2 linked regions of the Phyllobacterium zundukense genome follow. The protein of the gene in region 2 interacts with the protein of the main gene of each other region in a pairwise test. Links are inferred from orthologs where the notes say so. Each region holds a gene or a part of one and is shown on either strand. Other genes may lie near its edges.

Region 1 (8,826 bases), 1.2 Mb from region 2 along the record:
CTTTGTGCCATTGCCGCATTGATGAATGAGGCAAACAGCGGATGCGGCTCAAACGGGCGCGATTTCAATTCCGGGTGGTACTGAACGCCAATGAACCAGGGATGGTCCGGATATTCGATGGTTTCTGGTAGGACGCCATCCGGCGACATACCGGAGAACACCAAACCACAATCCTCCAGACGATCCTTGTAATCGATATTGACTTCGTAGCGGTGGCGGTGGCGTTCGGAAATATCGGTCGAGCCATAGATATCCGCGATGCGCGTGCCCGATTTAAGCAGTGCTTCGTAGGCTCCCAGGCGCATGGTTCCGCCAAGGTCGCCCGATTGCGCCCGCTTTTCCAGCATGTTGCCCTTGAGCCATTCGGTCATCAGACCTACGACCGGTTCGCTCGTTGGGCCGAACTCACTCGATGATGCCTTTTCAACACCAGCAAGCGATCGCGCTGCCTCCAGCACGGCCATTTGCATGCCAAAGCAGATGCCGAAATACGGTACTTTCTTTTCGCGTGCGAATTTGGCAGCCAGAATCTTGCCTTCCGAGCCGCGTTCGCCAAAGCCGCCCGGAACCAGAATGCCATGTACTTTCTGCAGATAAGGCGCCGGGTCTTCCTGCTCGAAGATCTCCGATTCGATCCAGTCGAGATTGACCTTCACCTTGTTGGCCATGCCGCCATGGTGAAGCGCTTCTATCAGTGACTTGTAGGCGTCCTTGAGGCCGGTATATTTGCCGACAATGGCAATCGTGACCTCGCCTTCCGGATTGTGGATGCGCTGGCTGACTTCGTCCCAACGCTCCATGCGCGGCTTGGGCGCCGGATCGATGCCAAACGCAGCAAGGACTTCGGAATCAAGACCTTCCTTGTGGTAGGCCATCGGCACGTCATAGATTGTATCGACATCCAGCGCCTGAATGACAGCCGAGGCACGGACATTGCAGAACAGGGACAATTTGCGCCGCTCGGATTCCGGGATCTCGCGATCCGCACGAATAAGCAGGATATCCGGTGCGATGCCGATCGAACGCAATTCCTTGACGGAATGCTGGGTCGGCTTGGTCTTGAGTTCTCCAGCAGCCGGAATATAGGGCATCAGCGTCAAGTGAATATATACGGCGCTGCCGCGTGGCAGATCATTGCCAAGCTGGCGGATTGCCTCGAGAAAGGGCATGGCTTCAATATCGCCCACAGTGCCGCCGATCTCGCACAGGACGAAATCATACTCCTCGTTGCCTTCGACAATGAAGTTCTTGATCTCGTCCGTAACGTGCGGAATCACCTGAACGGTAGCGCCGAGATAATCACCCCTGCGCTCCTTCTCGATGATATTCCGGTAGATACGTCCGGTCGTGATGTTGTCCTGTTTGTTGGCAGGACGCCCCGTAAAGCGCTCATAGTGACCAAGATCAAGGTCAGTTTCAGCGCCATCGTCGGTCACAAAGACTTCGCCGTGCTGATACGGCGACATCGTGCCAGGGTCGACGTTGAGATAAGGGTCGAGCTTGCGAATCCGCACGCGGTATCCACGAGCCTGCAGGAGTGCCGCCAAAGCGGCTGCAGCGATGCCTTTTCCGAGGGAAGAAACCACGCCGCCAGTGATGAAAACATATCGGGCCATGGGCTTATCTCGTTAGTCCTTTGCAAGTGATTTGGCCACAAAAAAATCGGCAGATAAGCCGTTTTTCCCGTCCCAAATATTTTTCAATTCAAACGAAACGGCCAGACACGAGGTCTGGCCGTTTAAATATATTCAACGATTGTTCTTACAGAACAACTACTTCCGTGCCAACGCTAACACGATTATACAGGTCAATCACATGATCATTGACCATTCGAAAGCAGCCATTCGATGCGGAACTTCCGATGGTCCATGGCTGGATCGTGCCGTGAATACGCACATACGTATCCTTGTTTCCTTGCGACAGATAAAGGGCACGTGCACCGAGGGGATTGCCGGGGCCGCCGTCCATGCCGTGCTCATATTTGGCATAGTGGGCCGGCTCACGCTCGATCATTTCCTTGGTAGGAATCCAGCGTGGCCATTCGCGCTTGGTCTGGATTTTCGCGGTTCCCTTGAACTCCAGGCCTTCCTTGCCGACTGCAATGCCATAGCGGCGGGCACTGAAAGCCGACTCAACCAAATAGAGGAATTTTGCCTTTGGATCGATCACGATCGTCCCTGGCTTGTAGCCGGAGAAAGCAACGTCCTGGGGCATGTATTTCGGATCGATACCGTACTTCGTCTTGGCCTTGCCCTGGTTCGCAGGCTTGCGCACCTCGGCAACTTCGATCGGCTTGACTGCTGCGTCTGGATTTGCGGCCGCCTCAGAGGCGTTGCCGCCAAATGGATTCATGATTTTCTTGAGGATCGGTTCTGCCGATGCCGGGCCGGATAGCGCCAGGACTGACATTCCAACAAGCAGAGAGCGACGTGACAGCATAGTTTCAAATTCCCGCATAGATTGCACAACGCCCTCGCGGCGTTTGCCAGGCCCCCGAGGCCAACCTGATATCGCGATATCCGAAGACCGGATTCTTCTCAATGCAAATCGCTGTGAAGAACAGATCTGAATACGTCTTCCCCCTCAAGGGTTGCGGATACGCAACACATTCGTTGCGCCCCGCATAGACAGCATAATAGCAAACAGAACTATTGTGAATTCGGAACCGGATTTGCCGGCGCAGGGGTCACTGGAGCTGTTGGCGCAGGCAAGGTTGATTCGGGCGCAGCAGGCGCTGTTGTTCCAGGTGCGGCCGAGCCAGAAGCCGGTGCAGCAGGCGCATCAGACGACGGCGGAGTCGCGTTATTCGACGACGGTCCACCAAGCTGATTGAGAATGCCGCCGCTTGTTGGTGGCTGCTGGCCAGCGGGCTGATTGCCGGTCGTTGTTGGAATCCGGTTAAGAATATCGGTTGGGCTTTCGCTGTAGCGCGACATGATGCCGAGGGCCAAGGATGTAACAAAAAAGCCGGCCGCCAGAATTGCCGTGGCCCGTGTCAAGACATTTGCAGCACCGCGCGCAGTCATAAAGCCAGAACCTCCACCGATTCCAAGACCGCCGCCCTCAGAGCGCTGCATCAGCACGACGCCAACGAGGGCAAGTACAATCAGAAGATGAATGACGATAACGACGGTTTGCATGGGGTATTTTCTGCTTTCTAGGTGTCGGACGCGGCTCTTTACACCGTATCGGTCAATAAACCAAGCCCGTCAGGCCACAGTTTTCTTGTGCTGTTTACGATCAGATCACCAGTCAGAGGGAATGGTATGCTTCACAGATGGCGAGGAAGTCGGCTGCTTTCAAGCTCGCCCCGCCGACCAGTGCACCATCCACATTCTCTACACCCAGGAGTTCGATGGCATTGGAAGGTTTGACTGAGCCGCCATAAAGTATCCGCATTTTCGCGCCGTCAGTACCAAAACGTTTGGCGAGCGTTGCGCGGATGAAGGCATGAACCTGTTGTACATCGTCAGCAGTCGGCGTCAGACCTGTCCCGATCGCCCACACGGGTTCGTATGCAATAATCGTATTGCCCGCATTGGCGTTGCCGGGAATTGAACCGGCAAGCTGCGTAGCGATGACATCGAGTGTCGAACCGGCCTTGCGCTGTGCCTCCGTCTCGCCAATGCAGATAATTGCGACGAGACCCGCGTCCCAGCCAGCCGCGGCTTTGGCATTGACCACCGCATCGGTCTCGCCATGATCTGTCCTGCGCTCGGAATGACCGACAATGACGTGGGACGCGCCAGCGTCTCTCAGCATATCCGCGGAGATGTCGCCGGTGTGCGCACCAGACTTCTTGAAATGGCAATCCTGGCCGCCGATGCTCAAGGCTTCGCCCTCGACGGACTGCGCTGCTCTGAAAACAAGCGTTGCGGGGACGCAGATCAAAGCGTCGATTTTCTCGCCAATGGCAGAATTTGGCCGGTTGACGATTATGCGCAATTCATCAAGCGACTCCCCCGTACCATTCATTTTCCAGTTACCAGCAACGAGCGGACGGACATCAGGGGTCATTGGGTCTTCCTTAAACGATGGTTTTGGCGAATTTCTGAAGTCTTTGATTGCCTGACTACCAAATTCACTTGATAAAGCAATCGACACAAGCCTTGCATCACGCTATTCCCCCTTAGATTCAATTAAGCCTCTTGACTGATACGGTGACTTTTCATGCTCGACTCTCTCCGCAACGTTGCACAGACCTGGGTGGTCAAGGTGCTCATGGGCCTTCTCGTGATCAGCTTTGCAGGATGGGGTGTCTCCAATACCATACTTGGCGCCATTGGCGGTAATGCCGCCATACGCGCCGGCCATTCCGAAGTTTCACCGGTAGACTATCGCCTGGCCTATGATCGTCAGCTCACCGCCCTTTCGCAGCGTTTCGGACAGCGGCTGACACGCGAGCAGGCGGATGCCATTGGAATTGGTCATCAGGTGCAGGCGCAATTGGTTGCGGGCGTCGTTCTTGACGAACAGGCACGCACCATGTCTCTCGGGCTCTCAAAAGACCGCCTCGCGCAACTCGCGGCAGAAGATCCAGCCTTTCAAGGAGCCGACGGTCGATTCAATCCTGCACAGTTTGATGCTGTCCTGCGTAACGCCGGCATGACCCCGCAGAGCTATCTCGACAATCGTGCGCAGGTAGCACGCCGCCAACAAATCGTTGAAGCAGTGGCCGATGGCATCAAAGTGCCAGATACGCTGCTCAAGGCTATCGCTACCTACAAGGGCGAGTCACGAACCGTCGATTACGTCTCAATGCCCAAAAGCTTCGTTGCCGATATTGCGGATCCCAGCGACGCTGACTTGAAGACGTATTTTGAAGCGAACAAGGAAGCATACAGCGCGCCACAATATCGCAAGGTCAGCTATGTCAAACTTGAACCAAAGGACATTGCAAACCCGGCGACCGTAACACCGGAAGAAATCAAGGCGGAATACGACAAGAACATTGTCCGCTATTCAACGCCGGAGACGCGCACCGTCGAACAGCTGACTTTTGCAAATGACGATGCGGCCAAGGCCGCGCACGACAAGATCGTGGCCGGAACGAGCTTTGAGGATATCGTCGCGTCCGAGGGTAAGACCATGGATGATGTTCGTCTGGGAACGTTTCCGAAGACCGCCCTGCCCGATCAGTCGATCAGCGATGCAATTTTTGCTCTTCAAGCCAATGGCGTCAGTGATGTGTTGAAAGGAACTTTTGGCCCGGTCATCGTTCGCGTTTCTGCAATTGCGCCGGAAGTTATCAAGCCGCTTGCCGAGGTCGAAAAGGATATTCGCGAAACCATAGCCCTGACACAAGCGACCTCGTCGATCGCTGACGTGCATGACGGCTACGAAAACGCCCGTGCCGATGGCGCGAGCATGGCGGAAGCCGCAGCAAAGCAAAATCTCAAGCTGGTAACGATTGATGCAATCGACCAGACGGGACGCGGCCCCGATGAAAAGGACATACCAAATCTGCCATTCGATGAAAATCAGCTAGCAGCGGTGTTCCAGGCCGACGTTGGTTTTGACAACGAACCGTTCAACCTCGGCACAAACGGCTATCTGTGGTATGACGTGGACAGTGTGACCCCGGCGCGTGAACGGACGCTCGATGAGGTAAAGCCGCGCGTCATAGAAAACTGGAAAACGGCCGAACTTGAAAAGCGTCTCAACGCGAAAGCCGAAGAGGTGCGTAAACGCGTTGCCGATGGAACGTCGCTTGATGACATCGCAGCCGAGTTCAAGTTCACCAAGGACACCAAGCGCGGTATTACCCGCGAGAGCAAGGACGTGGATCTCGGAGAAGGCGGCGTCGCCTCGGTATTCGATGGTCCGCAGGGTCTTGTCGGCGTGACGGAATCGGCATCCGATGGTTCGAAACTGATTTTCAAGGTTGCAGAGTCGATCGAACCGGCGAATGTCGGACCGGAATCCCTGACCACTGTGGAACGGGAAGCTTTCTCGTCCCGCCTCGCCGACGATCTGCTTGACCAATTGGTGGCGCAATTGCAGACCGTCTATCCCGTTACGATCAACCAGACCGTCATTAATCAGGCGCTTGCCCGTTAAAGACGATTGCTGCGAGACAGAGAATGGCTGAACTAAAGCGTTTCATCGGCATTGCAGCGGCGGGCAAGGCGCTTTCCCGCGAGGAAGCTGTCGAGGCATTCGACATTATGATGTCGGGACAGGCAACGCCGGCCCAAATCGGCGGGTTGTTGATGGCGCTGCGTGTACGCGGAGAAAACATCGATGAGATCGCTGGTGCGGTCTCCGCCATGCGGTCGAAGATGTTGAAGGTAACAGCTCCATCCAACGCCATCGATATTGTCGGCACAGGCGGTGATCAGTCGGGCTCTTACAACGTCTCGACCTGTGCAGCTTTCGTGGTGGCAGGTGCCGGAGTTCCGGTTGCGAAGCACGGCAATCGTGCGCTGTCATCGCGTTCCGGTGCCGCCGATACGCTTGCCGCACTTGGCATCAATATAGAAATCGGTCCGGCACTGATCACGGCATGCATCGAGCAAGCTGGTATCGGCTTCATGTTCGCGCCGATGCATCATCCGGCAATGAAACATGTCGGTCCGGCGCGCGTCGAGCTTGGGACGCGCACAATATTCAACTTGCTTGGCCCCCTCACCAATCCGGCAGGGGTCAAACGTCAGCTCGTCGGTGTCTTTGCTCCCGAATGGGTTGAGCCGGTTGCACATGTTTTGAAGAGTCTCGGGTCCGAATCTGTCTGGGTAGTTCATGGTGATGGCCTTGACGAAATCACGACTGCCGGCGTGACTAAGGTCGCGGCGCTCGAGAATGGAAAAATCCGCACATTCGAAATCGATCCGGAATCCTTTGGTTTGCGGCTTGTCGATCCCCAGGACCTGAAAGGTGGTACGGCCGACGAAAACGCCGTTTCGCTGCTATCTGTTCTCGATGGGGCGCATGGTGCCTATCGTGATATCACCTTGTTCAACGCTGGCGCTGGCCTTGTTATTGCTGGCGCCGCATCCGACCTCAAAATCGGCATTGAAATGGCTGCCCATTCGATAGACAGCGGCGCGGCGCGAAATGTGCTAAAGAAACTTGTCCACGTGTCCAACAGCGAGGCCCGTTGAGCATGGTTGATATTCTTCGCAAGATCGAGGCCTACAAGCGCGATGAGATCGCAGCCGCCAAGATGCGCGTCACACTTGATGAGGCGAAGGCGCAGGCAAAGAACCAGGATGCGCCCCGTGGCTTCCTGAGCGCTTTGCAGGAGAAGCGTGCGGCGGGACAATTTGCTCTCATCGCCGAGATCAAGAAGGCCAGCCCGTCGAAAGGCTTGATCCGTCCGGATTTCGACCCGCCCGCATTGGCCAAGGCCTATGAGCTGGGTGGAGCCGCTTGTCTTTCGGTTCTGACCGATGCCCCTTCATTCCAGGGTGCGCCAGAATTTCTGAAGTCGGCGCGCGCAGCGACTGGTCTTCCTGCCTTGCGCAAGGATTTCCTGTTCGACACCTATCAGGTCTATGAGGCGCGCAGTTGGGGTGCCGATTGCATCCTCATCATCATGGCGAGCGTCACCGACGATGTCGCCAAGGCGCTCGAAGATACGGCAATGTCGCTCGGCATGGACGTGCTTGTCGAGGTACATGATGAGGCGGAACTCGAACGGGCGTTGCAACTGTCATCACCATTGCTCGGTATCAATAATCGTAATTTGCGCACCTTTGAAGTTGATCTGGCGGTCTCGGAACGGCTTGCGCAAATGGTACCGTCCAACAAGTTTCTGGTGAGCGAGAGCGGCGTCTTCACTCATGCGGATTGCCTGCGGCTGGCAGAGTCGAACATAGGGACTTTTCTCGTCGGAGAAAGTCTCATGCGGCAGGATGATGTTGCGGCCGCAACGAGGTCGCTATTACACGGCACCGAATCAAAGCAGACCGACGCGGCATGACTGCAACTCGCTCTAAACTCACCCATCTCGATGAGACGGGCGCCGCCCACATGGTAGACGTCGGCAGCAAAGCCGAAACAGAACGGGTCGCCGTTGCAGGAGGTTCGGTGAAGATGCGGGCGGAAACGCTTGATCTTATTAGATCTGGCAATGCCGCCAAAGGCGATGTGATAGGAACGGCTCGGATTGCCGGCATCATGGCCGCGAAAAAGACCCATGAACTGATCCCGCTCTGCCATCCACTGCTTCTGAGCAAGATTTCCATCGATGTTGAGGCCGATGAAGCCTTGCCCGGCCTGCACGTTATCGCGACAGTGAAATTGACCGGCAAGACCGGTGTTGAAATGGAGGCGCTGACCGCGGTCTCCGTTGCGTGTCTGACAATTTACGACATGGCGAAAGCGGCCGATAAAGCGATGATCATTCAGGACATTCGCCTCCTGCAGAAGAGCGGCGGCAAGTCCGGCAATTGGTCCGCCAACGCGGCAAGCGAGAAATAGCATGACAGGTCTCCTTCCCGTCGACGAAGCGCGGGCACGCATTCTTGCTGGCGCCCTGAAACTTGACGCCGAAACTGTCCCACTTTCCGCCGCCGGGAGCCGAGTCCTTGCTGCAAACCTGCATGCCAAACGGCAGCAACCGCCCTTTGCCGCTTCAGCCATGGACGGGTATGCCGTACGGGCAGTTGACGTGGCAACCGTGCCGTGTTCATTGAAACTGATCGGTCAGTCCGCGGCAGGGCACGCCTTTTCAGGTGTTGTGAATAGCGGAGAAGCGGTGCGTATCTTTACCGGCGCACCGGTGCCGGAGGGTGCCGACAGCGTCGTGATCCAGGAAAACACCGTTCCAGGAGACCAACAGGTCGAAATCATCGAGACAGTCACCCTGAGCCGGAACATCCG
Region 2 (8,939 bases):
GCGCCTGTTCGACTTCCTGCCGCGTCATGCCGATGCCCGTATCGCGTACGCGCAGCAACACCTCGCCGCTCGCCTCATAGCTCGTTGAAACGATCACCTGTCCGCCGGGGCCGGTGAACCGGATCGCATTGGACAAAAGGTTCAGCGCGATCTGGGTGATCGAACGATGGTCGGCCACGATATCCGGCAGACGAGACGTAAGGCTCGAGCGGATGATGACGCGCTCGCGATTGGCCTGCGGCTGCATGATGGCAACGGCTTCCGTCAGCGCGTCATTAAGCGACACGGCTTCGAAATCCATCTCCACCGCCCCAGCTTCGATCTTCGAAATATCGAGAAGATCGTTGACCAGCGACAGCACATGATTGCCGGACCGGCTTATGTCATTGAGATAGTCGCGGTAGCGGTCATTGCCAACCGGGCCGAATTTCTCGTCCGCCATCAGTTCGGAGAAGCCGATGATGGCGTTGAGCGGCGTACGGATCTCGTGGCTGATGCGTGCGAGAAATTCGCTCTTCTGGCTCGACGTGCGTTCCGCCTCGCGTTTGGCGCTGACCAGCTCTTCTTCCGCCCGCTTCCAATGGGTTATGTCGCGCAACACCGCACAATAACCTTTGGACGCATCGAGTTTGCCGATCGTCATGAACAGTGGAATGAAGCGCCCCTGGCTCTCGCGACCGATGACCTCGCGCCCATCATTGAGCAGGCTGGCCACGCCGTTCTCCGACAGGCTGTTGAGATAATCCATCGCGGCGCGCTGGCTCTCGACGGCAAACAGCAGCGAAAATGCTTTGCCTGTCACTTCTTCCGGTTCATAACCGAAGAGCGCGGCGGCGGAATGATTGACCGAACGGATCGTGCCGGCAGAATCGAGCAGGATGACGCCGTCGGTCGCCGTATCGAGAATGGCATTGAGCTCGTCGATGCGCGTCTGCAGCAGCTGTCGTTCGCTCTCGTCGAAATGGTTGCCGGCCGGAACTTTTGGCGACAGCGCCAGCAGCAGCGCCCGCTCGCCATTCTCGCTGCTTTCATCCCAGCGGACTGCCTGAAGGTGCGCCTGGACCCGCGTCGTGGAGCCATCGCGGCGGCGCAGGTTCATACCGCCTTCGTCCTCCTCATCGTCACTATCGTCGGATCCATCGGCAAAGAGCGTGCTCAGGCCGCCTGCCGCGTTGATGGCGTCGGAGGTGTCGTACAATATCGCGTCCAGCAGCGCCGGATTTGCATAGAGGATCTGGCCGTGGCGGTGGATCAGGACCGGTAGCGGCAGGGCTGCGAGAATGGACGTGTCGACGCCCTGACGCGCCTGCACACGAATATTGTCGGCGAAATCCTTGGCAGCCGCAGCTTCAGCCGCGTTCTCGCTGCCGTCCTTGATAGCCGCAGCGGCAAATCCCGGGCCCACGACTTCCGCGTCCGGAACCCTTGCCCCGGAAGCGGATGGCGATGATGCCGCAACAGGCGGCTGCCTTGTCTCATGCGCGGGCTCGGCCGGTGCCGGCGTTGCGTCGACGGAGCTCTTTGGCGTGTCGCTCAGTACTTCCCGGCGCAGGCGTTCGGCAATTTCGCGGAATGCATTGCGCTCGGCATCGTTCAGCCGGCCGTCATCGCGCAGCGGCCGCTGCGCCTTGAGCGGTATGACATTGCCTTCGATGCCCTCGCCGTGAGTTCTGCCAGCGACGCTTTGGTCGGGCGCGCGCGGTGTGATGGCGATCGCTGGCGTTTCGCCGTTGAAAGAGTCGGCCGTATCTGTATCTCCGGCGATGCCCGGCACATCGACCTCGCTTGCATCCGGCGCCAGCTCTTCCTGCAGATCCGGCTTTTCAGCCAATGTCATGCCGATCGCTTGGGGATCGACGGCAACATCGCCCATGCGCGCGACGCCAAATCCGCGGAAGCCCAGGAAAGCGCGATCACGCGAATAGATTGGCAGCGCAGCAAGCTCGATCGGCACGCGCAATTCCGTGCCTTCGATCGGCCACAGCACAGTCCGGCCGGACCACGTATCGCGCCGCTCCAGCAATTCGGCAATGGACTCGTCGGTGTCGAGGCCGTAGCTCGCAGCAATGTCGCGGAAAGGCCTGCCAATGATCGAAGCGGATGCTGGTCCTACTGCAGCCGCGAACTCGGGCGAAATCTCGCTGAAAATCGCCTGCGCATCGACCTTCCAGGCAAAGCGAACCGGTGTTTGCGACGGTGCGTATTGAAATGTTTCCGATGACTTTTCGCCGGAATTCGCGTTTGGCTCTTCGGCGCGGGATGAAGGTGAATTCGAAATCTCGGCGGGGCGTTCGAAGGCGAGCGACGCTTGCGCCTTGTCTCCGTTCGTTGCGGACATCTCTTCGGCATTCGGCGCATTGTTGTCCGCCTGCACTTCTGGCTCAGGCAAAACAACACCGACAGCTGGCGCTTCCTCAGCAATAACAGTCGCAGCCTGTTCGCTCGCAGTCTCCGGCTCGATGGCAAACAGCAGGTGCAGGGCAGGGCTGTCGGTCAGCCTTGCGATGCCGGTCGGTATCGCGCCCTTCGGCGTCTGCACCGGCCGCTTTACCAGCCGGTTCCGCTCAAGCCGCACCTCGCGTACCAGGTCGCCGAGGATCTTGTCCGTAAAGCCGAGCTTGTGGAACTGTTGCGATGCGGCAATGACCGTACCGACGGAGTCGATCATGGCCGCGTGGGATGACTGGTCGCCAAAACCCTGGATCGCCAGCGCGGCGGTCGTCACTTCCGAGCCTGTCCGGTCGGCATTGGCAATGGAAAGAAGGATGGCCTGTTCGCCGCGCGGCAGTGCGAGGTCACTTGCCTGAAACGTCAGGATGCGGCTCGAAAGGCCGAAGGCGACACGCAGCGAAACCGTGCGTCCATGGCCGATGGCCGGAAAGCCATCAAGCGCCATGAGCTGCCGCCGCGCCTGGATACCGAGTACATCGTCGCTGTTCAGAATATCGTCGATGGCGCCGTAGCCAAGCATCGACGCACCGTGGCCATTGGCCCAGATGACCCGCGCGAGATCCGGCGAAATAACCACAAGCGCGTCGCCATTGGCGAAATGCTCGCGGATTTCGTCCAGGACGGCGATGTCGATGAATGGGTAGGTTCCAGACGCCATATGTTGACCAGTACACTCCGCAGGAAAGATCCGCATTCACGCGGCCGTCTTAATACTTTGTTAATAATGATCCAGCCGCCGCTCGTCCACTCGCAGCCCCTTATCTTACATGTCTTTCTCTTGGTTTAGTTAACTTCCGGCACAAGGGGACAACCGTCCACATAATAATTTCGATGTAGAAAGAAGCACTTGATTGTGCAGTGCAAGATAAATGTTGCAACGCACAAAAAAATGCATTATATACGGTTCATCAAATCAGCGCAGAGGCAAACGACCGTCTGCACCAAGGAAGGACACCATCATGAGCAAGACCACCAAACAGACTGCCGATGCTTTCTCGATCCCAGCTTTCGATGCCACCGCTGTAACCGATCAGGTTCGCGAATTCACCGAAAAGGGCGTTGCCCAGTCCAAGGAAGCTTATGCCAAGATCAAGGATCAGGCTGAAGCTGCTCAGAAGACCCTCGAAACCACTTTCGAAACTGCACAGTCCAACACTGCTGCTCTTTCGTTGAAGGCATTGGCCGCGCTGCGCGCCAACACCGAAGCCAGCTTCGCTCACATCGAAGCGCTGATCGGCGTGAAGTCCTTCGGCGAAGTGATCGAACTGCAGAGCGCATTCGTTCGCAAGCAGGCAGAAGCCATCTCCGGCCAGGCCAAGGAATTCCAGGCTGTTGCTACCAAGGCAGTTGAAGAAATCTCCGCACCGGTCAAGTCGGCTGTCGAGAAGGCAATCAAGGACGTCAAGGTCGCCTGATCAAGGCGCCTGACAACAAGGATACTCCAACGGCATTCCTCCTCCCAGCCGTTGGAGACGCGAGACCCGGTACCTCCTCCCTCCGGCTCTCGCACAAATGGAAAAAGGCCGGATCCTCCCCCGGCCTTTTTCTTTTTTTCTGTAAGTTTTTTGTCTTTGTTGCATCAAGCGCTTGCAAAAAGCGTCAATCCTTCGTATGTGACGCCTGTCAAAAATATGACGGTATGCGGTCGTAGCTCAGTTGGTTAGAGCGCAGGATTGTGGCTCCTGAGGTCGGTGGTTCGAGCCCACCCGTCCGTACCATCCAGCTAAATCGGCAAATCACAAAAATCGGATATCTTTATCGGACTGGCACGCAAGCCGTGTCAGTTTGGAAGCCCTGTCCTTTGACAGTCAAAGCCGCTCCCGTTTATCGTTGGCCGAAGCAACTGGGAGAGCGGTCATGAGTGGATTGAAGTTACCTCAGGAAGGCGGATGCCGCTGCGGACGGGTGCGCTTCAAGATCACCGCCGAGCCACTCCTGACCATGGCTTGCCACTGTACCGGCTGCCAGCGGATGACCGCCAGCGCCTACTCGTTGAGCGCGGCCGTCCCGTCTGCCGGTTTTGCCGTCATAGAGGGCGAACCCGTCATTGGTGGTCTTCATGGCGAGCCGCGTCATTACTTCTGCCCGCATTGCATGAGCTGGCTCTTCACCCGGCTCGAGGGCTTCGACTGGTTCGTCAATGTTCGTGCCACCATGCTCGATGACCCGAGCGGCTTCACACCCTATGTTGAAACCTGGACGAGCGAGAAGCTGCCTTGGGCGACCACGCCTGCAGTGCACAGCTTTGAAGCACTGCCGCCGCTCGAACAATACGAAGATTTGACCAGGCAGTATGCGCAATGGTCGAAAGCGCGGTGATCGTGCTGGAGCGATTCTGGGTTTACGGAAGCGGCCCCTCACCCCACCCCGGACCTATGGTCCGACCCTCCCCATCGAGGGGAGGGTAAGACTGTGCTGGCATCCTCACCTCCCCCTCGATGGGGGAGGTCGCAGCGAAGCTGCGGGTGGGGGTGAGGAATCTGCTTCAGTCAAAATCTGAAGCGCCCTAGGCGTGCTCCTCCCAGATTTTCGCAAGTTCAACGATGGTCTGCACAGCTTTCTCCATGTCCTGCCGGCTGACCCATTCGAGTGGCGAGTGAAAGGCGTGACCGCCTGCGAAGAGGTTGGCGCAAGGCAGACCCATGAAAGACAGCCGTGAACCGTCCGTGCCGCCGCGGATGCTGCCACGTACGGGCGCCATCCCGGCACGCCGGATTGCCTCGACGGCGTGATCGACAATCTGCGGATGACGGTCGAGGATAGCCTTCATGTTGCGATATTGCTCCTTGACCTCGAAGGTGTTGGAGGAACCGGGATAGTCAGCCATGACATCCTTTACCAGCTTCTCGAGAAAGGCTTCCTTGGCGGCAAGGCCGTCGTCGTTGAAGTCGCGGACAATAAAGCTGAGGGCGGCCTTCTCCATCGAACCGGTAACGCCCGTTGGGTGAATGAAGCCGTCCCTGCCTGCAGTTGTCTCCGGCGCGACGTCCTTCGGCAATCGGTTGATAATCGCGCCAGCAATCTTGATGGCGTTCTCCATCCTTCCTTTGGCGAAGCCGGGATGGATAGCGACGCCTGCAATGGTGATCTCGACGCCGTCGGCTGAAAAAGTCTCGTCTTCGATATGGCCGGCCGTTTCGCCATCGACGGTGTAGGCAAATTGCGCACCCAGCTTTTTCAGGTCTGCCTTATCCACCCCGCGCCCTATTTCCTCATCCGGCGTGAACAGGATCTTGATTGTGCCGTGCCTGATGCCGGGATTGCCGACCAGGAGTTGCGCCGCCGTCATGATCTCTGCAAGGCCGGCCTTGTCATCGGCCCCGAGCAGCGTCATGCCATCGGTCGTGATGATGTCGTTGCCGATCTGGTCACGCAGTGCCGGATGGTCGCTGACGCGAATGACCTGCTGCGGGGAAAGCTGGATGTCACCGCCGCGGTAGTTATTCACCCTTTGCGGCTTGACGTTTGTCCCGGTGAAATCGGGCGCTGTATCCATGTGCGAACAAAAGCAAATCACGGGAACCGGCTTGTCCACATTTGACGGAATTGTTGCGTAGACGTAGCCGTGCTCGTCAATATGAGCATCGGCGAGACCGATCGCCAGCAACTCCTCAACGAGCAAATGGCCGAGGTTTTTTTGCTTCTCCGTGGAGGGCTGTGTCGATGATTTGGGGTCCGATTGGGTGTCGATGACGACGTAGCGAAGGAAACGATCGATAACGGTGTCGGTCATGGTCATGTTCCAGTATTTGCTTCAGCGATGGATTGCTGTAACGCCTGCCGGCGCCGCCGTGAATAGGCTTTCGCTCTGGCGGCGATTTTTGCGGCGTGGTTCCGGCGGACCGCAATGAGGCTGCATGTCTTGGAGACGATTTGGAAAGTCGCTGCGGTGGGGCATATGGCGCGGTTTTCGAGTACCGGAGCGCAGCGTACTTGAAGGTACGTGAGCACCGGAAGCGCAGAAAATCGCGTCAGATGTCCACCGCAGTAGAGTTTACAACCGTCTCTTACCATTTGCGAGCTTTGCGGTTTCATGCCAATGAAACGCCATGCGTATATTGCTCGTAGAAGACACGCACGATGTGGGGGAAGCCATCTGCAAACGTTTCGAAGCGACAGGCCATGCCGTCGACTGGGAAACCAATGGCCGTGACGCAGCAGAGATCATCGATTTCACCGAATACGCCCTGATCATCCTCGATGTCATGCTGCCGGGCATGGATGGCTTCGAAATTCTCAAACATATCCGCAAGTCCGGCAATGCGGTTCCGGTCCTCATCCTGACGGCGCGCTCCGAGATAGATGACCGCGTCGGTGCGCTCGATCTCGGGGCTGACGACTATCTGGTCAAGCCGTTCGACTTCCGCGAACTCGAAGCGCGGGCTCGCGTCCTGATGCGCCGGCACACCGGCGGCGAGGCCACCAACCTTATCAAATGCGGTGACATCGCTGTCGATCGCGCGGCGCGCTCCGTTCATGTCGGCAAGCGCGAGGTGCAATTGAAGCGCCGTGAACTGACCTTGCTTGAGGTTCTCGTGGCCCGTCCTGGCCGCGTCTTCAGCAAGGACGAACTGCTCGACCAGATTTTCGGCTTCGATGAGGCGGCGAACGCCAATGCCATCGAGCTCTATGTCGGCCGCTTGCGCAAGAAGCTCGAAGGCGCGAAGGCGCGCATCGTGACCGTGCGCGGTCTCGGTTATCAGCTGGTGTCCGACGATGCGCCCTGAGACCAGGAAAAACGAACCTTCACTCTTCGCCCGCCTTGCCCGGCGCATTTCACTGGTGCTCGGCATCGGCGCCGCACTCCTGGTGACCGCCGCGTGGTATTATGCCGAGACCGCTGCCAACAAGGCCTATGACCGCCTGCTCGTCGGCGCGGCGTTGCAGATGGCCGAAAGCCTGTCGGTCGAGGATGGCACGCTCACCGTCCGCCTGCCGACATCGGCCTTCGAATTGCTCGGCCTCGCCGAGCGCGACAGGATTTTCTATCGCGTCATCGATACGCATGGTCAGACCCTGACCGGCTATGACGATCTGCAAAGCCCGACGCCGCTCGATGCGGACAATGATGTTTCGAGCGTGGAAGAGGGCATCTACAAGGGCGAACCGGTGCGTATAGCCCGGGCGACGCGCGTTCTTGCCGATCCGGCTGTCTCGGGTCAGGCCTACGTCATCGTGGCGCAGACCAACGAGGCGCGGTCAGCACTGACCCGCGAACTGACGCTGCGGGCAACGATCCTTGTCTTCATCATGAGCCTGCTCGCTTTCGTCGGCGCCATGTTCGCAATTCGCTACGCATTGCAGCCGGTGGAACGGCTGGGAGCAGCGGTTCGCCGCCGCGATCCGCACGATTTGACGCCGGTTTCCGTCGATGTGCCACGCGAACTCGATCCCTTCGTCGGCTCGATCAACCATTTCATGGGACGGCTCAATGAACGGGTCGATCTGCTGCAACGCTTCATCGCCGATGCTGCTCACCAGATTCGAACCCCATTGACTGCCCTGTCCGCACAGATCGATCTGCTCGGTGCTGACAAGCTCGACAAGGCGGGACGTCAGCATTACGAGCGTGTGCGGGAACGGACCGGTGAACTTGCCCGCCTGACCAATCAGCTCCTGAGCCACGCCATGGTCATCCACCGCGCCGATTCCGTGCAACTGGAGCCGATCAGCCTCGTCGATGTGGCCCGGCGTGCCTATCGCGCCGCCATTCCGGTCACCGTCGATCCGGATATCGTCATCTCATTCGAGGCACCTGGCGATCGCCCCTTCGTGCTCGGCGATGCGGTCAGTCTGCGCGAGGCCATCGTCAACGTGATCGACAATGCCCTGCGCCATGGCGCGGATCAGCGGCTTGAGGTGCGCGTTCGTGCTAACGACACGCATGCGTTCGTCGAGGTCGAGGATGACGGCCCGGGCATCCCGCCCGAAGGCTGGGAGAAGGCGACGCAGCGTTTTGCCACGTCGAAGTCGCACGAGGGAAGCTCAGGTCTCGGCTTCGCCATAGCCCAGGAAGTGGCCAGTGCCCATGGCGGCACCCTGGGCTTCCGGGCCCGCGACGAGAGAGGCTTTACCGTCGTTTTGACCCTGCCGCTTTTCAGGGAGGAGGCGAAATGATCAGGGCGTTTCTTGCGATCACTATTGCTGTTTTGATTGGCTCGCCCGCTCTCGCCGCCGAGGACAACAAAACGCTGTTCCCGGCGCTTCAGGTCGAAGCCGGCAAGCTGACGATCTATTCGACGACGGACCTCGCGGCCATGAAGCCGCTGATCGAGGATTTCCAGAAATCGTCCCCGGACGTCTCGATCGACTATATCGAATATCTGACCAACGAGCTGAATGCCCTTGCCAGCGAGGCCTGCCGCAAGGAGGAGCCGCTCGGCGATCTGCTGTTGTCGTCATCGGTCGATCAATTGCTCAAGCTTGCCAATGATGGCTGTGCCGAGGCGCATACGTCGCCCGAGACGGCCCGCGTCGCCGAATGGGCG

The links.
Region 1: the proteins of pepT (region 2) and tpiA interact in binary tests that used the Escherichia coli proteins (3 or more experiments, as listed by UniProt). The link is inferred for Phyllobacterium zundukense from one-to-one orthologs.

Annotation. Positions count from the first base shown.
Region 1 is NZ_CP017940.1:1,706,417-1,715,242, reverse strand. The notes cover bases 2,136-4,957. They hold tpiA (triose-phosphate isomerase), read right to left. Parts: upstream 4,018-4,957; coding sequence 3,253-4,017; downstream 2,136-3,252. Other genes in these bases: BLM14_RS08455 (SurA N-terminal domain-containing protein), read left to right, coding at 4,171-4,957; secG (preprotein translocase subunit SecG), read right to left, coding at 2,649-3,140; BLM14_RS08470 (L,D-transpeptidase), read right to left, coding at 2,136-2,439. Also shown: BLM14_RS08475 (CTP synthase), read right to left, coding at 1-1,616; more of BLM14_RS08470, read right to left, coding at 1,762-2,135; more of BLM14_RS08455, read left to right, coding at 4,958-6,060; trpD (anthranilate phosphoribosyltransferase), read left to right, coding at 6,084-7,103; indole-3-glycerol phosphate synthase TrpC, read left to right, coding at 7,106-7,924; cyclic pyranopterin monophosphate synthase MoaC, read left to right, coding at 7,921-8,424; BLM14_RS08435 (molybdopterin molybdotransferase MoeA), read left to right, coding at 8,426-8,826. UniProt on the Escherichia coli protein: Involved in the gluconeogenesis. Catalyzes stereospecifically the conversion of dihydroxyacetone phosphate (DHAP) to D-glyceraldehyde-3-phosphate (G3P).
Region 2 is NZ_CP017940.1:2,874,683-2,883,621, reverse strand. The notes cover bases 4,072-7,006. They hold pepT (peptidase T), read right to left. Parts: upstream 6,185-7,006; coding sequence 4,958-6,184; downstream 4,072-4,957. Other genes in these bases: BLM14_RS14400 (response regulator transcription factor), read left to right, coding at 6,501-7,006; BLM14_RS14415 (GFA family protein), read left to right, coding at 4,309-4,770. In the rest of the region: BLM14_RS14430 (PAS domain S-box protein), read right to left, coding at 1-3,109; BLM14_RS14425 (phasin), read left to right, coding at 3,411-3,866; more of BLM14_RS14400, read left to right, coding at 7,007-7,178; BLM14_RS14395 (sensor histidine kinase), read left to right, coding at 7,168-8,568; BLM14_RS14390 (ABC transporter substrate-binding protein), read left to right, coding at 8,565-8,939. UniProt on the Escherichia coli protein: Cleaves the N-terminal amino acid of tripeptides.